Regions from separate parts of the Nocardioides sp. NPDC092400 genome, predicted to be linked through region 4. Evidence: predicted binding sites of a transcription regulator. Region 4 holds the regulator's gene; each other region holds the start of a gene.
The links. The regulator LexA, encoded in region 4, represses DNA repair genes until DNA is damaged. The targets are predictions, from matches to a motif close to TCGAACANNTGTTCGA.

Region 1 (4,203 bases), on a different contig from region 4:
GCCTCGGGCAGGTCGAGCCCGGGGTGGTCGGAGACCGCGGCGCCGACGTTGAAGGCCTCGAAGAAGTCGTGCATCCGGTTCGAGGGCGCCAGCCCCAGGCTCAGGCTGAGGGACTCGGTCTTCGGCGGTGCGTAGCCGCGGTTGACCTCTGGCGGGGTGCGGTACTGCTTCTTGACCTCCAGCGGGAGGAAGAAGAACTCGTCGAGGGCCTCGGCGAACGCGTCGGTGACCGACGTCGGCACCCCGTGCCCGACGACCTGGACGAACCCGACGGTGCGGGCCGCCTCGTCGAAGGCGGCCGCGGCCGCCGCGCGCTCCGCGGCGGTGCCGTGACCGACGTACGCGCTGATGTCGACGGTGGGGACGTGGAAGTCGGTCACGAGGGTGCCTCCGAGGTGGTCGGTGCGTCGGGGGTGGCGGCCACCCGCTCCTCCACGATGGAGAGGAGGGCGGCCTTGTCGGTGTCGTCGAGCCAGCAGGCCTCGACGGCGTTGCGGGTGAAGGTCGCGAGCTGGTCGCGGCGGTGGCCCAGCGCGTGGGCGAGCACCCGGTAGTCGTGCGTGGGGTCGGTGCCGAACATCGGCGGGTCGTCGGAGTCGATCGTCACCAGCAGGCCGGCGTCGACCATCTCGGCGATCCTCCGGTGCGTGCCGTCACCGCTGCCGGAGTAGCGGCCGATGTCGCTGCTGACCGGGGTGCACGTGAACGGCACCCGCTCCTCGACGCAGCGGCGCGTGATCGCCGGGTCGTCGACGACGTGGTAGCCGTGGTCGATGCGGCTGCAGCCCAGCTCGTCGAGCAGCACCTCGACGTGGTGCGGCGGGCCGGACTCCGAGTGCGCCGTACGCCGGAGGCCGTGGCGCTCGGCGAGCCGGTAGGCCTCGACGAACCGGCCCGGGGGACCGTTGACCTCGGCGTAGTCCAGCCCGATCCCGAGCACCTCGTCGACCCGGTGGGCGACGACCTGCTCGACCAGCTCCACCGCCGCGCCGCCGCTGCGCTCGCGGCAGATGCCGACGACGAGGTTCGCACGGATCCCCGTGTCCGTCGCGGCGTCGCGGGCGCCGGCGAGGACGCCGTCGAGGATCGTCGGGTACGGCACGCCGGGGTGGCCCGGCGGGCTGAGGTGGATCTCGCGGTACAGCACGCCGTGGGCGGCCCCACCGGCCGTCAGCGACTCGTAGGTCACCCGGTGGAAGTCGTCCGCGTCGCGGATCAGCGACCCCACCACGTCGAGCACCCGCAGGAACTCCCCGAGGTCCTCGTAGCTGTGGTGGTCGTAGAGCTCCTCGGCCGACCGTTCCAAGGGCACGCCGTGCTTGCGCGCCAGGTCCGCCACCGTCTCCGGCGCGACGCTGCCGATCAGGTGGCAGTGCAGGCTGACCTTCGGCAGCGCCGCCACCATCGCGTCGATCGCCGGGTCCGCCGGCACGGGCGTCGAGTGGACGCTGGTCGCGAGGCTCACGGCGTTGACCGTAGGGCGCCGGTGTTACGCGGTTGTCACGCCTGGACGACAGCCAGGCCCTCCGCCGGTCGAGCAGCCGAGCGCCAGCGAGGCGTCGTCGAGACCCGGCGAGGTGCGAGCCTGGGCGGCTGCTGCTGGTCGAGCAGCCGAGCGCCAGCGAGGCGTCGTCGAGACCCGGTGAGATGCGCAGGGCCTCGCGTGCGCGCCTCCGGCTGCCGGGCCAGAGGTGGTTGGGGTGGGGGCAGCGACGGGAGGGGGTACGGCGGGTGGTCGCGGCTGTCTCCCGGCTGCCAGGTCGCCCTGCTGGTCGAGCAGCCGAGCGCCAGCGAGGCGTCGTCGAGACCCGGTGAGGTGCGCAGGGCCTCGGCTACCTCGTCGGCCGGCGAAAAGTCCCCGAACTCCTGGTCCACGATGTGGTCTGACCTGGGGAAACAGCACCGGGACTGTCGGTGGTCGGTGCTTGAGTGGACCCATGGCCAAAGACTCCCGACACAGCGCACACGTGGTGTCACGCGCCGTCGCGAAGTCCCACACCCGCCTCGACCGAGCACACGAGTCGCACCTGTGGTCGATGTCGGATGACGACGTCACCGCCACACTCCTCGAGGCTGCTCGCCTCCGCGCCCGCGTCGAGGCGCTCGAGCTCCGCCTCGCCGCGGAAGCCGACCGTCGTCACGCCGGCGAACGGGTCGGCGCAACCGACACCGCGTCCTGGTGGGCCGTCGAGACCCGCCAGTCGAGGCCCTGTGCGAAGCACCGGATGCGGCTGGCCGAGTCCCTCGACCGCCACAGCCCGACGGTCAGCGCTCTCGCCGACGGTGATGTGTCGGTCGACCACGCTCGCGTGATCACCGAGTGCCTCGACAAGCTCCCCGCCGACCTGGACGACCCGACCATCCCGCTCCGTGCGGAGCAGCACCTGCTGGCCGAGGCGCGGCACCGTGACCCCAAGGCGTTGCGGGTCCTGGCCAAGCACGTCCTCACCGTCGTCGCACCCGAGATCGGCGAGGCACACGACGCCCGCGCCCTGGAGGCCGAGGAGCGCCTGGCCCGGGAGACCGCGTGGCTGACCATGAGCCCCGACGGGCGCGGGTCGGTGGTCGGGAAGTTCAAGATCCCCGAACTGCACGGCGCGATGCTGAAGAAGACGCTCCTCGCCTTCGCCGCGCCGAAGCATCAGGCAGCCACCCAGGAAGCAGGCGCGCCCGAGCCGGGCGAGCGGCGCCCGTCGCCGGAGCGGATGGGTGACGCGTTCTGCGAGCTCCTCGAACGCCTCCCCACCACCTCGGTCCCGAAGCTCGGCGGGCTCAACGCCACCGTGGTGGTCACGATGGACATCGCCTCGCTCATGGGTGGTCTCGCACCCGGTGTCCTCGAAGACGGCGCCACCATCTCCGCAGCCACCGCACGGAGACTGGCTTGTGAGGCGGGCTTGGTCCCCGCCGTCCTCGGCAGCACGTCAGAGCTGCTCGACCTCGGCCGCACCACCCGCCTCTTCACCGGCGCCCAACGCAGAGGCTTGAACCTCACCCAGCCGACCTGCACCGCAGACGGCTGCGACTGGCCCGCCCACCTCTGCCACGCCCACCACGACCAACCCTGGTCCGCAGGCGGCGCGACCGACCTGACCAACGCCCGCAACCTCTGCCCCAGGCACCACGCCCGGATCCACGACCCGACCTACGAGACCACCCACCTGCCCGGCGGGAAGGTCGCCTTCCACCGCAGGACCTAGGCCGACCCGAGCGGCTCCCTCCTCCACCGCAACCACAGCGGTCGACCCCCGCCGACCGTGAGCCGTCAAGCAGCCGCGCCCAGGACCTCGACCACAGCGGCGCGCAACCACGCGACTCGAGAAAGAAGCCTCGAGCCGAGCCGACCCGGCGGCCCGACGACCACCCCCAGGCCCTGCGCACCTCACCGGGTCTCGACGACGCTCGCCAGGGCTCGCTGCTCGACCAGCGGCCGCAGCCCGGCGACCACCCCGACGCCCTGCGCACCTCACGGGGTCTCGACGACGCTCGCTAGCGCTCGCTGCTCGACCATCAGGAAGCCGGCCCGACGACCACCCCCAGGCCCTGCGCACCTCACCGGGTCTCGACGACGCTCGCTAGCGCTCGCTGCTCGACCAGCGGGCGCACCCCGAGGCACTGCGCACCTCACCGGGTCTCGACGACGCTCGCTGGCGCTCGCTGCTCGACCAACAGAAGGCCGGCGCTCGCTGCTCGACCAGCAGGGGCGGGTCTCGACGACGACCAGCGACTCAGGCGGAGGTGGCGGTGCGGCCGAAGCGGCTGAGGACGGCTGCCTCGACGAGCTGGGCGAGCAGGTAGAGCAGCAGGGCGGTGACGGTGACGGTGACGACGAGTGCCCAGACACGGGCGTTCTGCGAGCGGCTCGCGGCCGAGACCAAGGCGTACCCGATGCCCTTGCCGGTGGCGAGCCACTCGGCCAGCAGCGCTCCGGTGAGGGCGCCGGGCACGGCGATGCGGACGGAGGCGAAGAGCGCCGGCAGGGCGGACGGGAAGCCGACGCGCAGCAGCACCGTGGACGGCGAGCCGCCGTAGACGAGCACGAGGTCGCGCATCTGAGGGGTGACCGAGCGCAGGCCGAGCACGATGTTCACCAGCGCCGGGAAGAGCACGACGACGGCGCTCATGATCGCGACGACGGCGTACCCGCGGCCGACCAGCAGGATCAGGATCGGTGCCAGCGCGATCAGCGGGACGGTCTGCAGG
Region 2 (4,203 bases), on a different contig from region 4:
GACGGTGGTGCCGTCCGAGGCGGTGAGGATCGGCCGCTGGATCGCGCGCGGGTGGGCGGCGAGCGCCCGGAGCCAGGCGTCACGGCTCGCGGGCTCGCGCGGCAGGTCGATCCCGGCCTCCCGGGTCTCCTTCGGCCGGGCGACGTCCCACGGCTCCAGCCCCAGCCGGTCCACCACCGCACGCAGCTCCTCGGGCGTCGGCGGGTCGTCGAGGTAGCGGCGCACGGTGTAGTCGGCGCCGGCCGCGTCCAGCTCGGCGACGGCGGTGCGGCACTTCGTGCACGCGGGGTTCAGCCAGATCTCGATGCCCATCGCGCTCCTCACTCCACGTCGATCTCGGTCGCGCCGGTCAGCGCCTGCAGCTCGTCGTACGTCGTCGAGAACACCGCGGCGGGGTGGCCCGCCGCCGCCCAGACCACGGGGTGCCGGCGCAGCCAGCGGTCCTGGTAGGTCGGCACCGGCGCGGGGTGGCCGATGGGGGAGACACCACCGATCACCTGGCCCGTGGCGGCGCGGACCAGCTCCGCGCTCGCGCGCCGCAGCCGCGGCACGCCGACGGTCGCGGCCACCTTGGCGGTGTCGACCCGGTGCGCCCCCGAGGTCAGCACGAGCACGGGCTCGCCCTCGGCCTCGAACACCAGGCTGTTGGCGATGGCACCGACCTCGCAGCCGAGCGCCTCGGCGGCCAGTGCCGCGGTGTGGACGGAGTCGGGCAGAATGACGACGTCGCCCGTGCCCCCGCGGCGTGCGTGCTCCTCGCGGAAGCGTGTGATCGAGGGGTGCTCGGTCGTCATGGCGCGACCCTAGGGCACCAGCACCGGTCCGCGCCCGGCCCGCACGGCCAGCCCGTCCGCACGCGCCCGTCCCGCCCGAGGAGCCCGCATGACAGCCCAGCCCACGTCGGTCCGTCGCGCGGTGCAGCTGCTCCTCGTGCTGCTCGGCCTGGCCGTCCTGGTGGCGGTGCTCACCGTCGTGCTGCGCGACGACCTCCTCGACTCCTGGTCCGCGGGCCACCCGGTCGACGCCGACATCGAGCAGCCCGCCTTCGTCCCGGTCGCGGTGGTGCTCCTCATCGTGTTCGTGGGTCTGGTCGCCACCCTGGTGCCGTTCCTGCGTGGCGGCGCCAACTGGGCCCGCCACTCCCTCGCGCTGGTCGTGCTGATGGCCGCGATCGCGACCCTGGCCGGGCTGCGCACCGAGCCGCCGCTGCCCTTCGTGCTCGCCGCGGTGGTCTCCATCGTGGTCGACGCGGCACTGCTGTACCTCCTCTGGAGCCCCGAGACCTCGCGCTTCGTGCGCGGGAGCCGCGCGCCCGCCGACACGCACGTCTGACCCGCCGCGCGGGAGCCCTCCCGGCAGCTCGCTCGAGCCCGGCCGCAGTCCGACCGGAGCCCGGCCGGAAGCCGGCGCGGTCCACGCCCCACCGGCGGGTCTTGACGACCTGTCGGTGCCGCGGTGTACCTTCGTCGTGTTCGAACATCTGTTCGAACGACCGGCGGGGGCGACCTCGACCCCCGTCCCCGCCGGGTCGCGACGTCCGGGGTCGTGGGGTCGACGGAGCCGGGCGCGAGCCCGAGGAGCGAGGCGAGAGTGGTGCGGTACGACGACCCCGTCGAGGTGCGGACCGGGGAGGGCGGGCTCGACGGCCCGCCGGGTGAGGCGCAGGCGGCGCGGGGTGGTCCCGCGCAGTTCCTGTGGCGCGGCCGGCTGTGGAAGGTGCGCGAGGTGCTGGAGCGGCGGAGCCAGGAGCTCCCGCGCCGCGAGCTGTGGCGGGTCGCCGCCGGCCGCGGACGGCTCGACCAGGCGGCCGGGGCGGACGACCTCGCCGGCGGCGGCGTCTTCGAGCTGGCCCACGACCTGCGAGCGGGCCGGTGGCAGCTCGTCGCCGCCGGCGCCCGTGCGGGGGAGTGAGGCTGTCGTGCCGTCCCCCCTGGAGCAGCCCAACCCCTACGCCCTGCCGGCGACCACCCACGCCTACCTGGCCCGGTCCGCGGAGTCGCTGAGCGAGGCGATCGCCGCGACCGAGGTCACCGAGCGCTACGCCCACGCCCACGTCGCCGCGCTCCGCGCAGCCGCCGCCCTGCTGGCGGCCCGCGCCCGGCCGGCGCCGGCCCGGCGGCGCCCCCAGAAGAACGCCTGGGTGCTGCTGACCGAGGTCGCTCCCGAGCTGGAGGAGTGGGCGCGGTTCTTCGCGGCCGGTGCCGCGAAGCGGGCGGCGGCCGAGGCCGGCTCGCGCCGCGCCGTGACCGAGCGGGAGGCCGACGACCTCGTGCGCGACTCCGACCGGTTCCTCGCCGTGGTCGAGCAGGCGCTCGGGCTGGTGCCGCACGCGCCGGTCCAGGTGCACGTCGTGCGCCGGGTGGGGTGAGCACCCGGTGGCCCTAGGCTGGGCGCCATGCCCGTCACCGAGCGTCCCGGCGACCGACCCAGCGAGCGGGACCGCCCCAGCGAGAGGCGCGGAGCCGCGCGCACGGCGGTCGTCTGGTCGGCGTTGCGCCCGGTGCTCGGCGGCGGCCCGCTCGACGTGCTGGACATCGGCGGCGGCACCGGCGGCTTCGCCGTCCGCGTCGCCGAGCAGGGCCACCGGGTCACGGTGGTCGACCCCAGTCCCGACGCCCTGGCCTCGCTCGGCCGACGTGCCCGCGAGCTCGGGGTGGAGGTGGCGGCCCAGCAGGGCGACCTCTCGACCCTGGTCGACGTCACCGGCGCCGACGCCGCCGACGTCGTGCTCTGCCACGGTGTCCTCGAGGTCGTCGAGGACCCCGCGGCCGCGCTGCGGAGCCTGCGTGCCGTGCTGCGGCCCGGGGGCACGCTCAGCCTGCTCGTCGCCCAGCGGCACGCCGCGGTCGTGGCGCGGGCGATGGCCGGCCACTTCCAGCAGGCCCTGGCCATGCTCGACGAGGGCGCGACGACCGGCGCCCCGGCCGGCCGGTCCGGGAGCCGGTTCACCCGCGACGAGGTCGGTGCCCTGCTCGAGGACGCCGGCTTCGAGGTGGCCTCGGTCCACGGCGTCCGCGTCTTCGCCGACCTCGTCCCCGGCTCGTTGCTGGACCTCGAGCCCGGCGCCGCCGGTGCGCTCGTCGACCTCGAGCAGGCCGTCGCGGCCCGCCCGGAGTACCTCCCGCTCGCCACGCAGCTGCACCTGCTCGCTCGCTGACGCCCGCCGGCCGGCGCCCGCGCGGGCCGGAGCGCGGTGAGCGGGACGGTGGGCGGACCCGCCGGCGGCGGCGCCGCCGGGGACGACCGGTCGTGGGACTGCCCGATCCTCCACGTCGACATGGACGCGTTCTTCGCCTCGGTGGCGCTCCGGGAGCGGCCCGACCTCCAGGACGTCCCGGCCGCGGTCGGTGGCGGCCACCGCGGCGTGGTCCTCTCGGCCAACTACGCCGCCCGCGCCTACGGCGTGCGCGGCGGGATGCCGGGGGTGCGTGCACGGCGCCTCTGCCCGCAACTGGTGTCGGTGCCCGGCGACCACGCGGCGTTCTCGTCGGTCTCCACGGCACTGCGCGAGATCTTCCGGCGGGTCACGCCGCTGGTGGAGATGGCCTCGCTCGACGAGGCGTTCCTCGACGTGCGCGGGTCGACGCGGCTGCTCGGCTCGCCGCGGACGATCGCGGAGCTGGTCCGGGCGACGGTGCAGGAGGAGCAGCGCATCACCTGCTCCGCCGGCGTCGCCCCGACGGTCTCGGTGGCCAAGCTGGCCAGCCGCCGGGCCAAGCCCGACGGTGTGGTCGTGGTGCCGCCGGAGGAGGTCGTCGACTTCCTGCACGGCCTCGACGTCGGTGAGCTCTACGGCGTGGGCGACAGCACCGCCCGCAAGCTCCGGCGGATCGGCCTCACCACGGTCCGCCAGCTCGCCCACGCACCCTTCGAGGAGATACGTGGCGCGGTCGGGACGGCGGCCGCTCGCCAGCTGCAGGTGCTCGCTTGGGGTCGCGACCGCTCGCAGCTCCACGAGCGGCGCGGCCCCCAGGAGCCGGACCGCTCGATGGGCGCCCAGCGGACGTTCGCCCGGGACCTGACCGCCCGTGCGGACGTCCTGCGCGAGGTGCTCGCCCTGGCGGAGAGGGTCACGCGGCGGCTGCGCGCCGGCGGAGTGGCCGGACGCACGGTGGTGCTCACCGTCCGCTACACCGACTTCACCACCCTCACCCGGTCCAAGGCGCTGCCGGAGCCGACCGACGTCACCCAGGAGGTGTACGT
Region 3 (4,203 bases), on a different contig from region 4:
CCTCACCATGGCGCCGTCGGGGGAGAGCGGCTCGACCGACGTCGTGGTCGTCACCGACCTCTCCATCACCGGCAAGCCCGCGCAGTTCGGCCGGGGCGTCATGCAGGACGTCTCCGACAAGCTGCTCGGCCAGTTCGTCGCGTGCCTCGAGCAGCGGCTGAGCGCCGACCCGGCACCTGCCGGGGACGCCGCCGAGACGCCGCCGACCCCCGCCGAGGTGTCCGCCGCCCAGGCCGTGGCGGCGCCGGGGGCCACGGACGGGGTCGCGGCCGACGAGGTGGCCCCGGTGGTCTCGGACGCCGGACCCGCTCCCGCGGCGCCTCGCCCGGCGCCCGCCGTGGGCCCGTCGGCCGGCGGCGGGACCGACGCGCTGGACATGGGCGCGGCGGTGCTCCCGGTGCTGCTGAGGTCCTACGGCAAGCAGGCCGGGGCCGGCCTGCTCGTCCTGGGGCTGCTGGTGCTGCTCAACCGTCGACGGCGCCGCTGACCCGCGCGGTGGGTGTCGGCTCCTCGACGGGGGCCGGCACCCGCACGCCGTTCACCCCCGGCGGCAGCTGCCGCTCGACGCGGGTGACGGCGAGCAGCGCGACGGCGACGCAGCCGACGACGAGCAGGCCGACGTACGCGTCGCCGAGCGAGTGCCCGATCAGGAAGCCCGACACCGGCGGTGCGATGACCTGCGCCCCCTGGAAGGCACCCGAGCTCAGGGCGTTGTAGCGGCCCCGCAGGTGGTCGGGCGCCAGGTCGTTGACCAGCGCCGGGATCGTCGGCTGCAGCAGCGTCTCGCCGAGCGCGAACACCGAGGCGCACGCCGCGACCAGGACCGTCGCGCCGACCGTGCCCGGCACCAGCCCGGAGCCGCCGAGCAGCAGCCAGGCGAACGCCCACAGGGCAGCCATCACCGCGATGACCCGGGTCCGCCGGCGGCCCTCGATCCGCTGCAGCACCACCAGCTGCAGCACCACGATGACCAGGGTGTTGGCGGCGAAGGCGATGCCCAGGCCCTGGGTGGAGACCTCGCCGACCGCCCGGGCGTACGCCGGCATGCCTGCGTTGAGCTGGGCGTAGCCGACGAACGAGGCGGAGAACCCGAGGACCATCAGCGACGCGACGGCCGGTCGGCGCAGCACCGCGAGGTACGACGCCGGCTCCTGGGCCACGGCCTCGTCGTGCTCGGGGCGGCCGGCGACGTGCCGCAGCGGCACGGCCAGCAGGAACAGCGCCGGCAGGTAGCTGGCGGCGTCGGCGAGGTAGATGCCCTCGAACGTCGCGGCGCGGTCGACGTCGACCACGACGCCACCGACGATGCCGCCGATCCCGATGCCCAGGTTGAGCAGGGTGAAGTTGACCCCGAAGTACCGCTGGCGCAGGTCGCGCGGGACGACCGCCGCGATCAGGCTCTGCGAGGCCGGCCACGAGACGCCGAAGGCGATGCCGGTCAGCGACAGCGCCACCGCCGCCGTGCCGATGCTGGTCGCGGTCGCCAGCAGCACGTTGCCGGCGACCAGCAGGACGAGCGTGCCCATGAGGATGCGGCGGGCGCCGAACCGGTCGATCGCGGACCCGGTGGGCCCGACCACCAGGAGCCCCACCAGCGGCGGCACCGCCAGCAGCAGGCCGACGTCGCTGAGCGCGATCCCGCGGACCTCGTTGAGGTAGACGACGTGGAACGGCAGCACGAGGCCGGTGCCGAGGAACTCCAGCACGACCACGGAGAGCAGCAGCTTCCCCTCGCGGGGCAGGTCGTGCCAGAAGGAGGACAGGGTGAGGCGGGGGGAGCGGTTCGAGCTGTTCATGAGGAGGCCGAGTCTTCCAGCGGGCCCCGCCGCCGGGCACGCCGGTTTGGGTCAGAAGACGTTGAGGGGCCGGAACTGCACGGAGATGCGCGGCCCGGCCGACGCCACCTTCGGCACCGCGTGCTCCCAGGTGCGCTGGCAGGACCCGCCCATCACCACCAGGTCGCCGTGGCCCATCTCGATCGACATCGAGTCCCCGCCACCGCGCGGCCGCAGCTGGAGCCGTCGCGGGTCGCCGACCGAGACGATCGCGACCATGGTGTCGCGCGTCGATCCGCGGCCGATCGTGTCGCCGTGCCAGGCCACGCTGTCCCGGCCGTCGCGGTAGTAGCAGCACCCGGCGGTGCGGAACGGCTCGCCCAGCTCGGGCAGGTAGTGCTCGCTGAGCGCCTCCCGGGCCTCGGCGAGGACGCGGTGGGGCAGCTCGTCGCCGACCAGGTAGGTGTGGAGCAGCCGCGGCACGTCGACCACGCGGTCGTACATCTGGCGCTTGTCGGCCCGCCAGGGCACGTCGGTGACGAGCGTGCCGAACACCTCGTCGGGCTCCGGCAGCCAGGCGCGGCAGACGTCGACCCAGGCGCCGCGCGTCAGCGGCATCCGCTCCGCCCGCGCCAACGACGCCAGCAGCGACCCCTGGTCAGGGGCCTCCGCGGCGAAGAGGGAGGTCTGGAAGTCCACGTCCCCAGGCTATCGAACGCGTGTTCGACGGGCAAGGGTCCAGACGCCCCGGGCCGGAGTGCCGGGAGCCCCGGGGGAGGCCCGGGTCCATCCCGGTGGCGCGGTGTCGGTGCGGTCGGCGATCGTGGGTGCATGACCTCGCCGGCAGCCAGCGTCCGCCACCTGACCAAGACCTACGGGACCGGCCCGGCACAGGTGCGCGCGCTGGACGACGTCTCGCTCGACCTGGCGGCCGGGGAGTTCACCGCGGTGATGGGACCCAGCGGGTCGGGGAAGTCCACGCTCATGCACTGCTGCGCCGGCCTCGACACCGCCGACGCCGGCCAGGTGCTCATCGGTGACCACGACCTGACGACGATGGGGGACAAGGCGCTGACCCGGCTGCGCCGCGACGAGATCGGCTTCGTCTTCCAGTCCTTCAACCTGGTGCCGACGCTCACCGCGGGGGAGAACATCGTGCTCCCGCTGTCGATCGCCGGCCGCCGCCCGGACCGCGAGTGGCACGACACGGTGGTGGCGACCGTCGGGCTCGGCGACCGGCTGCACCACAAGCCCAGCGAGCTCTCGGGCGGTCAGCAGCAGCGGGTGGCCGTGGCCCGGGCGCTGGTGAACCGGCCCCGGATCGTCTTCGCCGACGAGCCGACCGGCAACCTCGACTCGCGCTCGGGCGCCGAGGTGCTCGAGCTGCTGCGGCGCAGCGTCACCGGGGCCGGTGGCTTCGCCGGTGGGCAGACGGTCGTCATGGTGACCCACGACCCGGTCGCCGCGGCGTACACCGACCGGGTGGTCTTCCTCGCCGACGGCCGCGTGGTCGACGAGCTGCGGCACCCCGACCGCGAGCAGGTGCTCGAGGTCATGGCGCGGATGAGTGCGCCGGCATGATCCGCGCCGCGCTGAAGAGCCTGCTCGGGCGCAAGCTGCGCCTGCTGATGAGCACCTTCGCCATCGTCCTCGGCGTCGCCTTCGTGGCCGGCTCACTGGTCTTCTCCGACACCCTGGGGCGCAGCTTCACCGCGCTCTTCGCCTCCACCGTCGGGGACGTCGTGGTCCAGCCCGAGGGCGGTACGACGAGCCAGGGGGCGCCGTCCACGCAGACGCTGCCGGCCGCGCTCGTCGACGAGCTCGCCGAGGTCGAGGGAGCGGCCCGTGCCGACGGCAACGTCGAGGCGGTCGGCGTCTTCGTCGTCGACACCGACGGCAAGGTCGTCGGCGGTCTCGGCCCGCCCGCCCTCGGCGGCAACTGGAACGACGCGCCCGCCGGCCACGGCCTCACCGGGCTGACGATCCAGGAGGGTCGCGCGCCCGAGCGGTCCGGCGAGGTGGTCCTCGACGCACGGACCGCCGAGAGGGCCGGCTACGGCATCGGCGACGACGTGCCGTTCGTGACCTCGACCGACCGGCTCAACCTCGACGCGGAGCTGGTCGGCATCGCCGAGTTCGCCGAGGGTGGCTCGCTCAACGGCGCCACGCTCGCGCAGTTCGACACCGCGACCGCGCAGGAGCTCTTCCTCGAGGGTGCGGACGCCTACAACGACATCTGGGTGACCGCCGAGGACGGCGTCTCCCAGGAGGAGCTCGCCGAGCGCGTCCGCGAGGTGCTGCCCGCGGGCGTCGAGGCGGTCACCGGCGACGACGCCGCCGACGAGGCCGCCTCGGACCTGCTCGAGGCGGTCTCGTTCCTGACCACCTTCCTGCTGATCTTCGCCGGCATCGCGCTGGTCGTCGGCTC
Region 4 (4,203 bases):
CAGGCGGCCGGCCGCGGCCCGGTCGGCGGGCGCCAGCGCCGGCCGCGCCATGCGCAGCTGCCGCAGGGCCTCGGTAGCGTCCCGGCCGTCCCCGGCCAGGGCGGACCGCGCGGCGGCGAGGCTGCGCGCGGCGGTGACGGTGCCCGGGGCGAGGAGGGCGGAGGAGTCCTGCGCCCCCGCGCGCTCGGCGTCCGGGCGCCCGTCCGGGGCCTCGGCGGTGGCGGTGGTGACCCCCGTGAGCGTGGACAGCCCGGTCGCGAGGACGAGGGCGAGGGCGGCCAGGGGACGTGCGCGACGCATGGGTTCTCCCGGGATGCTCGGCGGTGGCCGGGGGGTCACCGACCGGGGCGCTCCCCGGAGGTCTCGAGGTCAGCGCTCAGCCAACCGCAGGCTCGTGCTGCTCCGCATGACCCGTCGGGACCATCTTCTCCGGGGCGGCCGGCGCGGGGTCCGGTCGCTCACGCCGGCGCTCCACGAGCCGGCCCAGCCGTGCCGAGACCAGGAACCCCAGGCCGATCACCAGCCACCCGGCGAGAGCGTCGAGGACCCAGTGGTTGCCGGTGCCGACGATGACGACCGCGGTGATGAGGGCGTGGCCCCAACCCAGGCCGCGGACCCAGTGGCGGCGGGCGTGCTGCTGGACGACCACCGCCACCCACAGCGCCCAGCCGGCGTGCAGGGAGGGGAAGGCCGCGAGCTGGTTCGTCAGCCCGCCCAGGCCCTTGGGCGCCGATGCCTCGGACCCCCACCAGCCGTCGGCCGCGTGCAGGGACAGGACGTCGACGTACCCGTCGACGAAGCGTGGGGGAGCGGTCGGCAGCAGGAGGTAGAGCGCCAGGCCGATCAGGGTGGCCGCCACCAGTGCGCGCCGGGCCGGCACGTAGCGCCGCTCGCCGAGGCGGTAGAGCCACACCAGCGCGATCGCGGTGACCACGTAGTGGGCGGTGGCGTACCAGTAGCTGGAGAGCAGGCCGAGGACCCGCGTGTCGACGAAGAACTGGTTGAGGGAGGCCTCCCAGTGCAGGCCGATGAGCCGCTCCACGTCGAGCAGCTCGCGTGCCCGGGTGAGCGCGGGGCCCAGGGCGTCGTCGGCGAACAGCCGGGACCCGCTGTAGACGACGTAGAGGGTCAGGATGAGCGCCAGCTCGGCCACGCCACGCCGCAGGCGCGGGTGCCTCGTGGTGCTGCTGGGGAGACTCACGGCTCCAACATTGCCGTATCCCACCCCCGAGAAGCATCCGGCTTACCCCCGAGTCGCCCCCCGTTTGCCCATTCTTGGGGGTGAGGCGCCACCCGACCGGGCCTTTTCTCCCGGATCAGCCCCCGCCGCGGTCCGGTAGGGCCCGGGACCGGCGGTGCGCTCAGACGCGCCGCAGGACCGCGGTGACCTTGCCCAGGATGGTCGCGTGCGTGCCGTCGATGGGGTCGTACGCCGCGTTGTGCGGCAGCAGCCACACCTGGCCGTCCTTGCGCTGGAAGGTCTTCACCGTCGCCTCGCCGTCGATCATCGCGGCCACGATCTCGCCGTTGTTCGCCGTCGGCTGCTGCCGGATGACGACGTAGTCGCCGTTGCAGATCGCGGCGTCGACCATCGAGTCGCCGGCGACCTCGAGCAGGAACAGCTGGCCGTCGCCGACCAGCTGCTTGGGCAGCGGGAAGACGTCCTCGACGCGCTCCTCGGCGAGGATCGGGCCGCCGGCCGCGATCCGGCCGACCATCGGGACGTACTGCGCCTCGGGCAGCACGTCGCCCACGCCCGTCTCGTCGACCGAGGCCTCCTCACCGCTGGACATCGCGCGCCGTGCCGCCATCACCTCGGGCAGGAACACCTCGAGCGCCCGCGGGCGGTGCGGGTCGCGCTTGAGGAAGCCCTTCTCCTCGAGGACCTTGAGCTGGTGAGCCACGCTCGAGGAGCTGGTCAGGCCCACCGCGTCGCCGATCTCGCGCATGCTCGGCGGGTAGCCGCGGCCCTCGATGCTGTCGCGGATGTGGGCGAGGATCCGGGTCTGACGAGGGGTCAGGCCGGTCACGTCGGGTGCGCCGTCGGGCAGCTCGGAGACCTTGGGACCGGGGTTCTTCGCCATGGGTGGAGTGCCTTCCGGGGTGCGCGAGGACGAGGGGTGCTGCTGGCAGCACGGTAGAGCCTCCGCGGGCCGTGTTCAAACACCTGTTCGAAGGTGTGTCGCGCGGTGGGCGCCCGGCCCGGGCCGCTGCTTGGATGCGTGCATGGAACCCACCAGCTGTGTCGTCACCGGAGCGGCCCGCGGCATCGGCCGCGGTATCGCCGAGCTCATGGTCGCGCGCGGGCACCGCGTCGTGGTCACCGACATCGACGCCGAGGGCGCGGCGCGCACCGCGGCCGAGATCGGCGCCGCCGAGGGCCTCGGCCAGGACGTCCGCGACGCCGCCTCGCACACCGCCGCTGCCGAGGCGGCCGCGCGGCACGGCGCGCTCGTGGCGTGGTTCGCCAACGCCGGCGTGGGTGACGACGGGAAGCTCGCGGACCTGACCGACGAGCAGGTCCGCCGCCTCGTCGAGGTCAACCTGCTCGGCGCCGTCTGGAGCACCCGCGCGGCGCTCGCCGCGTTCGGCCCGCGCGGCGGCGACCTGGTCCTCACCGCGTCCCTCTCGGGCCTGGGTCCCGTCCCCGGCCTCTCCCTGTACGCCGCGACCAAGGCCGCGGTCGTCTCGCTCGCCTCCTCGGTCGCCCTCGAGGCGCCGCGGGGTGTGCGGGTGCACGCCCTGTGCCCCGACGGCGTGGCCACCGACATGGTCGCCGCGATGCGCGAGGACGGGATGGGCAAGCAGCTCGTCGCCTCGGGAGGCCGGATGCTGGGCGTGGCGGAGACCGCGCAGGCGGCCGTCGACCTGGTCGGGTCCCGCCGGGTCCTGCGGACCCTCCCCGGGTGGCGTGGTGCCGCGATGCGCGTCGGCCAGCTCGCCCCCTCGGTGTCCGGGCCGGCGCTCGCGGTCTTCGCGGCCCAGGGCAGGCGCCGGCTGCGGTAGTCGCCGGGGAGGCAGGTCGGTTCCTTCGAACATTTGTTCGCCCAGGTCCTTGAACTGTTCGAACACGTGCTCTACGGTCGTACACATGTTCGATCGAACGTCTGCTCGATCGTCAACCGGGCCAGCCACTGTCGGTGGCCGCGGTTAGACATCTGCTCAGACCGAGATCGACACGACCCGAGGCTGACCGCCACTTCCCCAGGAGGTCCCCATGAGCACCATCACCGCCACCCCCACCGCCCTGCCGCGCACGACCGGCAGCACCCGCCGCTCCGGCCAGGTGCGGCTCACCCGCCGGGGCCGGCTCGTGGTGTTCCTCCTGGCGCTCGCGATCGTGCTCGGCCTCGGCCTGGCCATCGCGGCAGGCTCGGTGGCCACCGACGAGGCCGGCACCCCCGAGCCGACCCGCGTGGTGATGGTCGGCACCGGCCAGACCCTGTGGGGGATCGCCGCCGACCTCGCCGAGGACGGCGAGGTGCGCGAGATGATGACCCACATCGAGCGGCTGAACGCCCTCGACTCCGCGGTGCTCGCCGCGGGCCAGCGCCTCATCGTCCCGGTGCAGTAAGGCACTCGCCAGCACCGACACAGACGTCGCCAGCCGCTTCGACCCCGGCTGGCGATCCGGGGAAGACAGGGGCGGGGCCGTTCGCGGCCCCGCCCCTGCGGCGTCTCCGGACGCGCTCGCCGGCGCGGCCGCGGAAGTTTCAGCGGCCAGCCGATGAAGCTCCCGGTTGGCCGCTGAAACTTCATCGGCCAACCGACAGGTTCAGCGGCCGGCCGATGGAATGTCGCCCGCCGGGACCGCTCGACGACGCCCACTCAACAAGATCGAGCAGGCTCGACCCGTCCGGGAGCGGCTCGGCGAGCGGGTCAGCGAGCGGCGCGCCGCCCGCCGGGAGCGGCGGGCTGCTGCTGCTCCGACCGCGGCTCGCGGGAGGCCGGGGGAGAGGTGATGCCGAGCTCGCGGAGCAGTCGGGCGACGAGCATCAGTCCGACGAACAGGCAGGCGACGGCACCGACCGAGGCCAGGGCGAGGAAGGCCCACGCGCCGGACTCGCCGCCACGCGCGGTCGCGCCGAAGTCGATCGCGGCGTAGACCAGGTAGCCCCAGGCGACCACCAGGAGGGTGATGCCGAGGGCGAGGAGGGCCAGGCGCGGGGAGAAACCGGCACGGCGCTTGTCGCCCCGCCGTGC

Region 1: a site for LexA is predicted at 1,859-1,874, ahead of AB0N29_RS01125 (DUF222 domain-containing protein). Genes of this name have one in related genera too.
Region 2: a site for LexA is predicted at 1,473-1,488, ahead of AB0N29_RS04290 (DUF6504 family protein). Genes of this name have one in related genera too.
Region 3: a site for LexA is predicted at 2,487-2,502, ahead of AB0N29_RS12275 (alpha-ketoglutarate-dependent dioxygenase AlkB). Genes of this name have one in related genera too.

The regions. Positions count from the first base shown of each region.
Region 1 is NZ_JBFBFJ010000001.1:226,571-230,773, forward strand. It holds gene AB0N29_RS01115 (2-oxoglutarate and iron-dependent oxygenase domain-containing protein) at 1-380, opposite strand, end outside; gene add (adenosine deaminase) at 377-1,465, opposite strand; gene AB0N29_RS01125 (DUF222 domain-containing protein) at 2,037-3,200, shown strand; gene AB0N29_RS01130 (ABC transporter permease subunit) at 3,729-4,203, opposite strand, start outside.
Region 2 is NZ_JBFBFJ010000001.1:863,695-867,897, forward strand. It holds gene AB0N29_RS04275 (ArsC/Spx/MgsR family protein) at 1-312, opposite strand, end outside; gene AB0N29_RS04280 (YbaK/EbsC family protein) at 321-794, opposite strand; gene AB0N29_RS04285 (hypothetical protein) at 883-1,332, shown strand; gene AB0N29_RS04290 (DUF6504 family protein) at 1,594-1,911, shown strand; gene AB0N29_RS04295 (SAV_6107 family HEPN domain-containing protein) at 1,919-2,368, shown strand; gene AB0N29_RS04300 (methyltransferase domain-containing protein) at 2,396-3,157, shown strand; gene dinB (DNA polymerase IV) at 3,194-4,203, shown strand, end outside.
Region 3 is NZ_JBFBFJ010000003.1:108,517-112,719, forward strand. It holds gene AB0N29_RS12265 (SRPBCC family protein) at 1-487, shown strand, start outside; gene AB0N29_RS12270 (MFS transporter) at 465-1,796, opposite strand; gene AB0N29_RS12275 (alpha-ketoglutarate-dependent dioxygenase AlkB) at 1,848-2,393, opposite strand; gene AB0N29_RS12280 (ABC transporter ATP-binding protein) at 2,607-3,356, shown strand; gene AB0N29_RS12285 (FtsX-like permease family protein) at 3,353-4,203, shown strand, end outside.
Region 4 is NZ_JBFBFJ010000002.1:858,183-862,385, forward strand. It holds gene AB0N29_RS11600 (MXAN_6640 family putative metalloprotease) at 1-300, opposite strand, end outside; gene AB0N29_RS11605 (phosphatase PAP2 family protein) at 377-1,201, opposite strand; gene lexA (transcriptional repressor LexA) at 1,362-2,084, opposite strand; gene AB0N29_RS11615 (SDR family oxidoreductase) at 2,227-3,006, shown strand; gene AB0N29_RS11620 (LysM peptidoglycan-binding domain-containing protein) at 3,218-3,574, shown strand; gene AB0N29_RS11625 (hypothetical protein) at 3,880-4,203, opposite strand, start outside.